DNA from 3 places in the Lichenihabitans sp. Uapishka_5 genome. Region 2 is predicted to be linked to each of the others. Evidence: predicted binding sites of a transcription regulator. Region 2 holds the regulator's gene; each other region holds the start of a gene.
The links. The regulator PhoB, encoded in region 2, activates phosphate uptake and scavenging genes when phosphate is short. The targets are predictions, from matches to a motif close to TGTCATNNANCTGTCAT.

Region 1: P7D22_RS15090 (DUF47 domain-containing protein) is a predicted target of PhoB. The motif match lies at 3,021-3,037, and genes of this name have one in related genera.
Region 3: P7D22_RS16275 (inorganic phosphate transporter) is a predicted target of PhoB. The motif match lies at 1,938-1,954, and genes of this name have one in related genera.

What each region holds. Positions count from the first base shown of each region.
Region 1 is NZ_JARPVX010000046.1:27,078-31,207, forward strand. It holds gene P7D22_RS15075 (GNAT family N-acetyltransferase) at 1-261, opposite strand, end outside; gene P7D22_RS15080 (AEC family transporter) at 395-1,327, shown strand; gene P7D22_RS15085 (inorganic phosphate transporter) at 1,333-2,316, opposite strand; gene P7D22_RS15090 (DUF47 domain-containing protein) at 2,341-2,982, opposite strand; partial or broken gene P7D22_RS15095 (MFS transporter) at 3,177-4,130, shown strand, end outside.
Region 2 is NZ_JARPVX010000001.1:171,254-175,383, reverse strand. It holds gene pstB (phosphate ABC transporter ATP-binding protein PstB) at 1-602, shown strand, start outside; gene phoU (phosphate signaling complex protein PhoU) at 614-1,312, shown strand; gene phoB (phosphate regulon transcriptional regulator PhoB) at 1,333-2,076, shown strand; gene P7D22_RS00740 (PilZ domain-containing protein) at 2,110-2,715, opposite strand; gene P7D22_RS00735 (PAS domain-containing protein) at 2,712-3,395, opposite strand; gene P7D22_RS00730 (rhomboid family intramembrane serine protease) at 3,567-4,130, shown strand, end outside.
Region 3 is NZ_JARPVX010000055.1:7,978-12,107, reverse strand. It holds gene glcE (glycolate oxidase subunit GlcE) at 1-277, shown strand, start outside; gene glcF (glycolate oxidase subunit GlcF) at 304-1,650, shown strand; gene P7D22_RS16280 (hypothetical protein) at 1,657-1,902, opposite strand; gene P7D22_RS16275 (inorganic phosphate transporter) at 2,137-3,750, shown strand; gene P7D22_RS16270 (methyl-accepting chemotaxis protein) at 3,764-4,130, opposite strand, start outside.

The sequences.
Region 1 (4,130 bases), on a different contig from region 2:
CATGCCGACGACGCGTCCGCTCGGGCGGGCCACCACCGTGAAGGGCAGCATGGTGCCGGCCGCCTGCAACGCCAGGCGCCGGTCGATTTCGGCCCGCATGGTGTCGGGCGACGGGATCGCGGTGTACCACAGCCGCCAAAGCTCGCCGTCCCGCACGGCCTCCACCAGGGCGTCGTGATCCGCCACCGCCAGGGGCCGCAAACTGACATGCGCGCCGTCGAGCGCGAAGGGCTCTGAAAGGCGCGGCGGCACACCTGCCATGTTGGTTTTCCCCTGATGCGGTCCGGCCGCGCTTGTTAGACGGTTGGGCACACCCTTGTCGACGCCCGATGGTGGCCCGATCGGATGAAGTGGGTTCCACCTCATCCTGACAGCCTCCAGCGCCGGAGTTCCGATGCTTGCCACCACCCTGGTCGTCCTGCCGGTCTTCGCGCTGATCTTCGCGGGCTGGCTGGTGCGCCGCCTCGGCGTGCTGGGGCCGCAGGCCACGGGCGAGTTGAACCGTTTCGTGGTCTATCTCGCGCTGCCGGCCCTGTTGTTCGACATCACGGCCAATGCCAAGCTGGCGGACCTGTGGCAGCCCGGTTTCATCGCGGCCTTCGGGTTCGGCTGCGGCGCCACCTTCGCGCTGACGCTCGCCTGGCGCTGGCGGCGCCCACGCCCCCTCGCGGACGCCACCCTCGACGCCCTCAACGCCGCTTATGCCAATACGGGCTTCGTCGGCTTCCCGCTGGCGCTCGCGGCGCTGGGCCCCACGGCCCTGCCGCCGACCTTGATCGCCACCATCCTGACGGTCTGCGTGCTGTTCGCGGTCGCCATCGTGTTGATCGAGGTGGGGCTGCAGACGGAAGCCCATCCGGCGCGTCTCGCCGCCAAGGTGGCGCGTTCGCTCGGCCGCAATCCCCTGCTGGTGGCGCCCGTGCTGGGCGCGCTGGTGCCGCTGGCGGGCCTCGGCGTGCCGGCGAGCGCCGAACAGTTTTTGAAGCTGCTCGGCGGCGCCGCCTCGCCTTGCGCCCTGGTGGCGCTCGGGCTGTTTCTGGCCGAGCCGCGCCCGTCGCAGCCCGGCACGGCGGGCGGCACGGCCGGGCTGGTCGGCCTGAAGCTGCTGGCGCAGCCGGTTCTCACCTATGGCTGCGCCCGCGTCCTCGCCCTGCCCGCACCCCTCACCCATGCGGCGGTGTTGTTGGCGGCGCTGCCGACCGGCACGGGGCCCTTCATGCTGGCCGAGTTCTACCGGCGCGAGGCGGCCGTCACGGCGCGGGTCATCCTGGCCTCGACGCTATTGTCGGTGTTCACGGTCGCGGCCTATCTGGCGCTGATCGGCTGAACCCGTCAGGCGAGGCCCGACACCCAGTACAGCGTCGCCGCCACCAGGGCCGCGGCCGGCATGGTGACCACCCAGGCCACCACGATGCCCTGCGCCACGTTCCAGCGCACCGCCGACACACGCCGGGCGGCCCCGACCCCGATGATGGCCCCGGTGATCGTGTGGGTGGTGGAAACCGGGATGCCGCCGAGCGTCGCCAGAAACAACGTCACGGCGCCGCCCGTCTCGGCGCAGAAGCCCTGCATCGGCGTCAGCCGGGTGATCTTCGATCCCATCGTGTGGACGATGCGCCAGCCGCCCAGCAGGGTGCCGAGCGCCATAGCGGACTGGCACGACAACACGACCCAGAGCGGCACGTGAAAGCCGCCGTGCTCCACCCCGTGCGCGAACAAGAGGGCCGCGATCACCCCCATGGTCTTTTGCGCGTCGTTGCCGCCATGGCCGAGGCTGTAGAGCGAGGCGGAAAAGAACTGCGCCACCCGGAACACCCGGTCGACGCGACCGGGTGTCGACCGCACGAAGCCCCAGGACACGGCCAGCACAAGCAACAGCGCCAGGGCGAAGCCGAGCGCCGGCGACAGCACGATGGCCGCCACGGTCTTGCCGACGCCGCCCCACACCACGGCCGCGAGGCCGCCCTTGGCGATGCCGGCCCCGAGCAGCCCACCGATCAGCGCATGGGATGAACTCGACGGGATGCCGAGCCGCCAAGTGACGAGGTTCCACACGATGGCGCCGCCGAGCGCCCCGAAGATCACCCGGTCGTCGATGACGTCGACCGCCACGATGCCCGAGCCGACCGTGCCGGCGACGTGCAGGCCGAACACCAGGAAGGCCACGAAGTTGAAGAACGCAGCCCATAAGACCGCGTAGCGGGGCGACAGCACCCGGGTCGACACGATGGTGGCGATGGAATTGGCGGAATCGTGCAGCCCGTTGAGGAAGTCGAACACGAGCGCGACGCCGATCAGCGCGACCACAAGCGGCATGCTGGCGAGGAGCGACATCGGCGCCTACAGGTGCTCGACCAGGATGCTGCTGATCTGGTTGGCCACATCCTCGAAGCGGTCCATCACCTTTTCGAGGTGGCCGAGGACCTCCTGGCCGACGATAAAGCGCATCGGCGCCTCGCCCGAGGCGACGAACAAGGCTTTCAGGCCGCCGTTGTGAACGTCGTCGGCACGCCCCTCGAGCTCGATCACCCGTTCGGTCAACCCGTTCAGCCGGGTGGCGTTCTGTCCGATCGACCGCAACAGCGGCACGGCTTCGCGCGTCACCGTCGCGGCTTCCAGAATGATGGTGCCCATCTCCCGCATGGCGGGATCGAACGTGGTCACCTCGAACAGTTGCACCGCCTTGGCGGTCTTCTGCATCTGGTCGATGCCGTCGTCGAGCGCCGTGACGAGCGCCTGGATGTCGCCCCGGTCGAAGGGCGTGATAAAGGTGCGGCGCACCGCCAACAGGGTTTCGCGCGTGATGTCGTCGGCCCTGGTCTCGTGCAGGGCGATGTCGCGACAGGCCGCCGGCACGCTGTCGCGGCCCGACAGCAGCCGGTCGAGCGCCTCGGCGCCATCCACCAGCGTCTGGGCATGGCGCTCGAACAGCCCGAAGAAGCGATCTTCCTTCGGCATCAGCGCCCGAAACCAGCCCAGCATCGGCTTCTCTCCCGCCCCGTCCTGCCGGGCCAGTAGCATGTCATCGTTCCGTCACAAAGCGCGGTGGGGAGGGCCGCCGCCGGCCCGCCACCCGTTTGCACGTGACACCCGTGCCGGGCGCTTGGTACAGCTTGACCCAACGAGCCCCGCCGCACGGGGCACACGAGGCCGGATAGGCCGCCAGGGAGTTGTCGATGGCCGAACCGCTGCAGGATGCGGGCGCACGCTCAAAGGTCGGGACAGTGTTCCGCGTCGCGAGCGGCAACTTTCTCGAGATGTTCGACTTCTTTCTCTACGGCTTCTACGCCAAGAACATCGCGGCCGCCTTCTTCCCCTCCACCGACGAATTTGCCTCCCTGATGTCCACCCTGGTGGTGTTCGGGGCCGGCTTCCTGGTGCGGCCCATCGGGGCACTGGTGCTGGGCAGCTACATCGACCGCATCGGCCGCCGCCGCGGGCTGATCCTGACGCTCGGCATCATGGCGTCGGGCACGGTGTTGATCGCCTTTGTGCCGCCTTATGCGAGCATCGGCGTCTGGGCGCCGGCCCTGGTGCTGCTCGGCCGCCTGTTGCAGGGTTTTTCGGCCGGCGTCGAGCTTGGTGGCGTGTCGGTCTACCTGAGCGAGTTGGCGACGCCGCGCCACAAAGGCTTCACCGTGTCCTGGCAGTCGGGCTCGCAGCAGGTGGCCACCATCGTGGCCGGGCTCATCGGCTATGGGCTGGCGCAGTCGCTCGCCCCGGCCGACATCGCCAGCTGGGGCTGGCGCATTCCGTTCGTGATCGGCTGCCTGATCGTGCCGTTCTTGTTCGTGATCCGGCGCAGCCTGCCCGAGACCGCGGCCTTTGCGGCCCGCACCCACCACCCGACCACGGGCGAGATCATGCGCACGCTCGGGGCCAACTGGCGCATCGTGCTGGCCGGCATGGCGCTGGTGCTGATGACCACCGTGTCGTTCTATCTCATCACCGCCTACACCCCGACCTTCGGCGAGCGCGAGTTGAAGCTGACGCGGTCGGACGCCCTGATCGTCACCTGCTGCGTCGGCCTTTCGAACCTGATCTGGCTGCCCATCTGGGGCGCGATCTCGGACCGCATCGGCCGCAGCCCGATCCTGTTCGGCAGCACCATCCTGACAATCCTCACCGCC
Region 2 (4,130 bases):
GCATGTACGACCTGTATCCGCGCCAGCGCGCCGAAGGCCAGGTGCTGCTCGACGGCGAGGACATTTTGCGGCGGGACATCGACCTCAACCTGCTGCGCTCGCGCGTCGGTATGGTGTTCCAGAAGCCGACGCCGTTCCCGATGTCGATCTACGAGAACATCGCGTTCGGGATCAGGCTTTACGAGAAGGTGGCGAAGTCCGAGATGGATGGCCGCGTCGAGCAGGCGCTGAAGGGTTCGGCCCTCTGGCCGGAGGTGAAAGACAAGCTGCACACGAGCGGCCTCGGCCTGTCGGGCGGCCAGCAGCAGCGCCTTTGCATCGCCCGCACCATCGCGCTGCAACCCGACGTGATCCTGCTCGACGAGCCCTGCTCGGCGCTCGACCCGATCTCGACCGCCAAAATCGAGGAATTGATCGACGAGCTGAAAAGCCGCTTCACGCTTGCGATCGTGACCCACAACATGCAGCAGGCCGCGCGCGTGTCCGACAAGACCGCCTTCATGTATCTCGGCGAGCTGATCGAATTCGACGACACCCGCAAGATCTTCACCAGCCCGGCCGTCAAGCAGACCCAGGCCTATATTACCGGCCGTTTCGGCTGAAGGGCTCCGCCATGTCCGAACATATCGTTTCCGCCTACGACCAGGAACTCGAGGGTCTCGGCCGCAAGATCGCCGAGATGGGCGGCATTGCCGAGCACATGCTGTCCGACGCCATGGATGCCTTGTCGGCGCTCGACACCGAGCTCGCCAACCGGGTGATCGGGATCGATCCGCGCCTCGACACGCTGCAGCGCGAGATCGAAGAGGCCGCGATCCTGACCATCGCACGCCGGCAGCCGATGGCCGTCGACCTGCGCGAGATCGTGGCCGCCATCCGGGTGTCGGGCGACCTCGAGCGCATCGGTGATCTGGCCAAGAACATTGCCAAGCGCACCATGAGCGTCGCCACCGAACCGCGCGTCGCGCGCGCCGCCGTCGGGTTGCGCCACATGAGCGAGATCGCGGCCCATCAGCTGAAGGATGTTCTCGACGCTTACGCGCAGCGCGACGTCGAGCGTGCGCAATCGGTGTGGTCGCGCGACGGCGAACTCGACTCTCTCGAGGATTCGGTGTTCCGCGACCTGCTGACCTTCATGATGGAAGACCCGCGCAACATCTCGTTCTGCACCCACCTGTTGTTCTGCTCGAAGAACATCGAGCGCGTCGGCGATCATGCCACCAACATTGCCGAAACGGTGGTCTATCTCGTGACCGGCGAGGCTCTGCCGATCGACCGGCCGAAGGGCCGTCTCGCGCCCTTGTCCGGCTGACGGCTTCGGAGCGCCGCCCGATGAACACGCTGCGATCGACCGCCGACCGCGTCCCCGTGGCGGGAGCGGCACCCCATATCCTCGTCGTCGAGGACGAGCAGGCCCTTGGGACGCTGCTGGCCTACAATCTCGAAGCGGAAGGCTTCTCGGTCGAGCGGGTCGAGCGCGGCGATGACGCGGAACTGCGCCTGACCGAGATGGCGCCCGACCTGGTGATCCTCGACTGGATGCTGCCCGGCGTGTCGGGCCTCGAGATCTGCCGGCGCCTGCGCGCCCGCGAGGCAACCCGCACCCTGCCGGTCATCATGCTGACCGCCAGGGGCGAGGAAGGCGAGCGCGTCCGGGGGCTGTCGGTCGGGGCGGACGATTATGTCGTCAAGCCGTTTTCGGTGCCGGAACTGATGGCGCGGGTGCGCTCGCTGTTGCGGCGCTCGCGGCCCGAGCGCCTCGCCAACCGGTTGACCGCCGGCGACCTCGATCTCGACCGCGAAACCCACCGGGTGCGCCGCGGCCACCGCGACATCGCCCTCGGGCCCACCGAGTTCCGGCTGCTGGATTACCTGATGGAGCGCCCCGGTCGCGTTTTCTCCCGGGCGCAATTGCTCGACGGCGTGTGGGGATTGTCGGCCGAGATCGACGAGCGCACCGTCGATGTGCATGTCGGGCGGCTGCGCAAGGCGCTGTCGCGCGGTCGTGAGCGCGATCCGATCCGAACCGTGCGGGGCGCCGGTTACGCCTTTGACGAAACCTTCGGCAAGGGCTGAGGCCTTGCTCCGGCCTGTGAGGCGGCGCTCCCTTTAGAGGATGAGGTCTTCCCCGAACTGATCTGCCGGCAGCGGCACCGTGAACTGAATACCGACGCCATTCCCGAAGGCGCGCACCACACGTCCCGGCGTCGAACCCAGCATGACGATGCTGCCGAGGGGCGGCCGCTGGTCCGCGATGATGGCGGCGCCCGAAATCGAGATGTCGAGCAGCCGCACTGCCATCTCGGTGCCGTCGTCCATGCGCAGGGTGGTGCGGAGGTGTTTCGGAACGATACGCCCGTGACGGCGATCTTCCGGCAAGCCGAGCGCCTGCCGGTTGGCCAGCCAAGTCAGCTGATCGGCCCATTTCTCTCGCTTGATCAACGGCACGCTGAACCCGAGCGCGAAACCGTGCGAAAACTGGCGCGCGACCGTGCCTTCGACACGGCCGATCTGCTCCAGGTAGCAGACAACGCGCTCGCCGACCTCTCCCAGCACCGGCGCCACCAGGGCCAGGCCGCCGGGCGACATGTCGATCGATTGACAAGGGTATTCCTGACGGTCGGCCAGCATGTAGCGGCCGAGCAGCACGACGCCGACGCGTTGATGGCGGCGGCGTTCTTCCGGTCTGTGATCGAGCTTGCGCTGCGGGGTCATGAACGACGCGTCGAGAGGGGCGGTTCGGATGACCTTGGCATACCGGTCTTAACGCGGACTTGCTTGGGCGCTGCCGTTACGTCACCGTTGCGTCCGCCTTCGTAAACCACGAGGTGGGCCCGTCGTATGCCCCCGGTAAACCGCATCGGTGCGGCGTGCTGCATGGCGGCGCTCTCGGCACGTGCGTCTAGGGCGCGCCATCCTGCGAGGCTCAGCGGCGCCAGCGGCAGCAAGCCGATCCAGCTCGGCGTGCCGGCCGGCACGAGGCTGCACAGCAGCCGCGCCTGGGTGCGGCCGTGATGCCGTAGCGGAAGTACCAACAATTCAAAGGCCGTGACGGTATCACCCGCGGGAGCACCGGACACGCCGAACAACATCGGCTGGGTGTCGTCCAGAACGCCGTCGAGGAGCGTGCGCATCTCCGGCGCCGCGTCGTCCGACCAGAGATCGTCGAAATCGGCACCCTTCATCTCGCGCCGGAACAGCGCATCCAATCGCGTGCCGCTGAGGCGGATCGTGAAGCGTCGCTCCGACGCCGGGCCGTGCACCTCGAGCATGAAGGTATGGGCCAGCATGCCCCGCATGGCTGCGGGGTCGAGGTCGTGCCTGTCGGGCGCGACGCGTCCCCGGCACAAGGAATGCCAATATTCGAACACCGCTTGCGAGGTTGCCAGCTTCATGACTTGCGCCCCTGTGTGGATGCGGCGCGCCATTGTTCCGAAACAGGACGCCACATCGCTGTCGAGAGGAAAAGAGCAGGAGCGATGCCAGCCGGTGGCGGACCTTTCCGGTCGCAGCCGAAGCCGCGGTCGGCTAATCTCATGGATCGCGATAAGGCCTCAGGACACACCTTGCAATCCGACCGCTCAGAACCCGTCTTCAACATTCCCGCGGTGATCCTCGCGGTTCTCGGCGTCCTGGTGCTGGTCCAGGCCGGGCGAGGGCTGCTCGGGGCGGGCAGCGACATGGCGATCGTGTCGCGCTTCGCCTTCGTGCCGGGCCGGCTGACCTTCGCGGTCGACCCGATGGGAGTCGTCCGGCATCTCGCCGCGGGTCAGAACAGCGCCGCGGGGGCCCAGCAATCCGCTTGGGCCGACATGCTGCTCCGCCGCGGTGGGTCGGCGCCATGGAGCCTGCTGACCTACGCGCTGTTGCACGGCGGCTGGACGCATCTCGGCCTGAACGGCGTCTGGCTGGTGGCGTTCGGCACGCCCGTGGCCCGGCGTTTCGGTGCCGCTCGCTTTCTCCTGTTCATGGCCGTGACGGCGGTCGCCGGCGCCCTGGCGCACTGGCTTTGCTTCCCATTCGGGTTTCTGCCCGTGGTGGGGGCTTCGGCCGCCATCTCGGGTCTCATGGGGGCTGCCGTGCGCTTCATGTTCCAGGGGGAGGCGCCGGGAGCGGACCTTCGCCGGGTC
Region 3 (4,130 bases), on a different contig from region 2:
GGGCAGGCTGGCCTTCGCCCATCTGTACGACTGGGGCGGCGGCCTGATCTGGCTCGCCACCGCGGTCGAGCGGGATGCCGGCGCCACGGCGATCCGCGACGCCCTCGCGCTGATCGGTGGCCACGCCACGCTGCTGCGGGCGCCGGATGCGGTGCGGACCCGCGTGCCGGTGTTCCAGCCGCTGGCCGCGCCCCTCGCGGCGGTGGTGGCCCGCGTGAAAGCGAGCCTCGACCCCGACCTTATCCTCAACCGCGGGTTCATGGTCGCCGAAGGCTGACCGCGCCCAACAGGGACCCCGACGCGATGCAGACCAACTTTGCCCTGGCGCAACTGGCCGACCCGCACATGCGGGAGTCCGAAAGCATCCTGCGCAGCTGCGTCCATTGCGGCTTCTGCACCGCCACCTGCCCGACCTACCTGCTCGAGGCCGACGAACTCGATAGTCCCCGCGGTCGCATCTACCTCATGAAGGACATGCTGGAGGGCGGCAAGGCCGCCACGGCTGAAGTCGTCACCCACATCGATCGCTGCCTTTCGTGTCTGTCCTGCATGACGACCTGCCCGTCGGGGGTGCATTACATGCACCTCGTCGACCACGCTCGCGCCCATATCGAGACCACGTTCCGGCGCCCCCTGGCCGACCGGGCCCTGCGGTGGTTGCTGGTGAGCGTCCTGCCCCATCGCAACCGCTTCCGGTTGGCGCTGCTGGCAGCGCGGTTTGGCAAGCCGCTGCGGCCGCTTCTGGCCCGCCTGCCGGGCGCGGGCCGGCGGCTTGCGGCGATGCTCGACCTCGCGCCTGCCGTCCTGCCGTCGCGCTCCGCCCAGGAGCCGGGCCGCACCCTGAAGGCCGCTACGCCGCCGGCCGCCGGCCGCCGTCGCGTCGCCATGCTGACTGGCTGTGCCCAGGCGGTGCTGCGGCCCGGCATCAACGAGGCCGCCATCCGTCTGCTCAACCGCTCTGGCGTCGACGTGGTGCTGCCGAAGCGCGAGGGCTGCTGCGGCGCGCTCGTCCACCACATGGGGCAGGAGGCCGAGGGCCTCGCCCTGGCGCGCCGCGCCATCGACGTTTGGACGCGTGAGATCGACCACGGCGGGCTCGACGCCATCCTGGTCACCGCCTCGGGCTGCGGCACCACGATCAAGGATTACGGCTTCATGCTGCGTGACGACCCGGCCTATGCGGCCAAGGCCAAGCTCGTGTCCGGCCTAGCGCGCGACGTCACCGAATATCTCGCCGGCCTCGACCTGCCCAAGCAGGCCCCGGCCAAGCTGACGGTCGCCTATCATTCGGCCTGCTCGATGCAGCACGGCCAGAAGATCATCGATGGGCCGAAGCGGCTGCTGCGCCAGGCCGGTTTTACGGTCAAGGATGTGCCGGAAGGCCACATCTGCTGCGGCTCGGCCGGCACCTACAACATCCTGCAACCGGACTTCGCCGAACGGTTGCGGGCCCGCAAGGTGGCCAACATTGCCAAGACGCGGGCCGACGTGATCGCCACCGGCAACATCGGCTGCATGACGCAGATCGCCAAGGGTACCGACACCCCCATCCTGCACACGGTGGAACTGCTCGACTGGACCAGCGGCGGTCCGGTGCCGGAGGGGCTCGAGGCGGTGCTGGCCCGACAGGCTGTCGCTGTCCCGGCCTGAAGGCGATCAGGCCCAGTCGCGAGGGCGGTTGATCAGCACGAAGTCGTCGGCCTCGGTCGCCTGGGTCTTCAGCCAGTCCCGGGCCGCGTCCGACAAGCGCGCGACCTTATCGGCCTTGAAGCCCTTGTGAGTTTCGTCGAGCTCGAGCGTGGTGATGACCACGAGAAGCCGACGCGTCGTCCCGTCCTGGCCGCCCCCGGTGGTCCAGACTTTGGCGTCGCGGGCCAGCGGATGCTTGAAGGTCGCGGCCATCGGAACTCCTTGAAAAGACATGATCGGGTTCATGCCGTCATGCCGATGTCACAATCAACCCCGCCGCTTTCGCCTTCGGAAACGTTATGCCGGTGCGGTCCGGCGCGGCTCGTGCGGGCACGGGACGGCAACCCGCGGCGGAGCGATCACTGCCGCCGGCCCGAAAGGCTAAGGCTTCATTAAGAAACTGTCACACGGGCCGGCTATGACGGAGAACGTGTCCGGAGTTCGCCAATGTCCAGCTTGTCCGCCGTCCCACGCGCCGCGCCGGCGCCCGACCGGCCGAAGGTGCAATACCCGGCCAGCCACGGCACGCTGGTGGGCGTGTTCGGCCTCATGGCCGTCGGGCTCGCCTTTACGGCCTACAGCATCTGGAACGACGTCCGCGAGGCGGGGCCGGCCACCCACTCGCCGCTCGCCTATCTGCTGCTCGCCGTCGCGCTGGTGATCGCGCTCGGCTTCGAATTCGTCAACGGCTTTCACGACACCGCCAATGCGGTGGCGACCGTCATCTACACCCATTCGCTGAAGCCGAACCACGCCGTGGTGTGGTCGGGGTTCTTCAACTTTCTCGGCGTGCTGTTCTCGACCGGCGCCGTGGCGTTCGGCGTGGTGTCGCTGTTGCCCGTCGAACTCATCCTGCAGGTCGGGTCCGATGCCGGCTTCGCCATGGTGTTCGCGCTGTTGATCGCGGCCATCATCTGGAATCTCGGCACCTGGTGGCTGGGATTGCCGGCCTCGAGCTCGCATACGCTGATCGGCTCCATCATCGGGGTCGGGGTCGCGAACGCCATGGTGCATGGCCGCAGCGGCACTTCGGGCATCGATTGGGAGCAGGCGGCCAGCATCGGCAAGGCGCTGCTGATTTCGCCGCTGGTCGGCTTCTTCGCGGCCGGGGCGCTGCTGCTGCTGATGAAGCTGGTGATCCGCTCGAAGCAACTCTACCAGGAGCCGAAGTCCGAAGCGCCGCCGCCGCGCTGGGTCCGGGCGCTGTTGATCTTCACCTGCACGGGCGTGAGCTTCGCCCATGGGTCGAACGACGGCCAGAAGGGCATGGGGCTCATCATGCTCATCCTGATCGGTACCGTGCCGACCGCCTATGCGCTGAACCGCGCCGTGCCGGACAGCCAGGTGCCGCATTTCGAGCAGGTCGCGCAGGACGCCTCGCGGATCGTCGACGCCAAGGCCGCCGGCCGCGCCGCCACGGGCGATCCGCGGCCGGCCGTCACGGGCTTTATCCGGGACAGCCGGATCGAGGACGCCACCTATCCGGCGCTGTCCGTGCTGATCCGCGACGTGTCGGACCAGGTGAAGGGATACGGCACGCTGAGCCGCATCCCGCCCGAACAGGTGCGCAACACCCGCAACGACATGTATCTCGTCTCGGAAGCGCTGCGGAAGCTGCCAAAGGCGCAGAATAGCGGCCTGAGCGCCGACGACACCAAGGCGCTGGCGGCCTACAAGGGCGAACTCGACCATTCGACCAAGTTCATCCCCACCTGGGTGAAGATCGTTGTGGCGCTGGCGCTCGGCCTCGGCACGATGATCGGCTGGAAGCGCATCGTGGTGACGGTCGGCGAGCGCATCGGCAAGACGCATCTCACCTATGGCCAGGGTGCCGCGGCCGAACTCGTCGCCATGGCCACCATCGCGGCAGCCGATCGCTTCGGCCTGCCGGTCTCGACCACCCACGTGCTGTCGTCGGGCGTCGCCGGCACCATGGCGGCCAACGGGTCGGGTGTGCAGATGGAGACCATCCGCAACATCCTGCTCGCCTGGGTGCTGACGCTGCCTTGCGCGATCCTGTTGTCGGGCAGTCTTTACGTGGTGTTCAGCCGCTTGTTTTGAGCCCGCGACCCCGTCAGGCGGCCATTCGTCGGTTGTCTCCGGCAGGGCTGTCGGGCGGGCCGAGCCGGAAGGCCGCCATCAACGCCACCAGGTCCTCGACGTCCTGGAACAGGCTTTGGCCGATAACGGCGGTTTCCTGCACCCGGGCGGCGTTCTGCTGGGTCAGTTGATCCATGTCGCGCACGGCCGTGTTGATCTGGCCGAGCCCGTCGGCCTGCTCCTGCGCGGCTCCGGCGATCTTCCCCACGAGATCGTTGGCCGAAGCCACATGGGCGAGGATCTGATCGAGGGCGACGCCGGTGCCGCCCACCAGCGCCACGCCCTGCTGGACGCTGCGGGAGGAACTGGCGATCAAGGCGCCGATCTCCTTTGCGGCATCG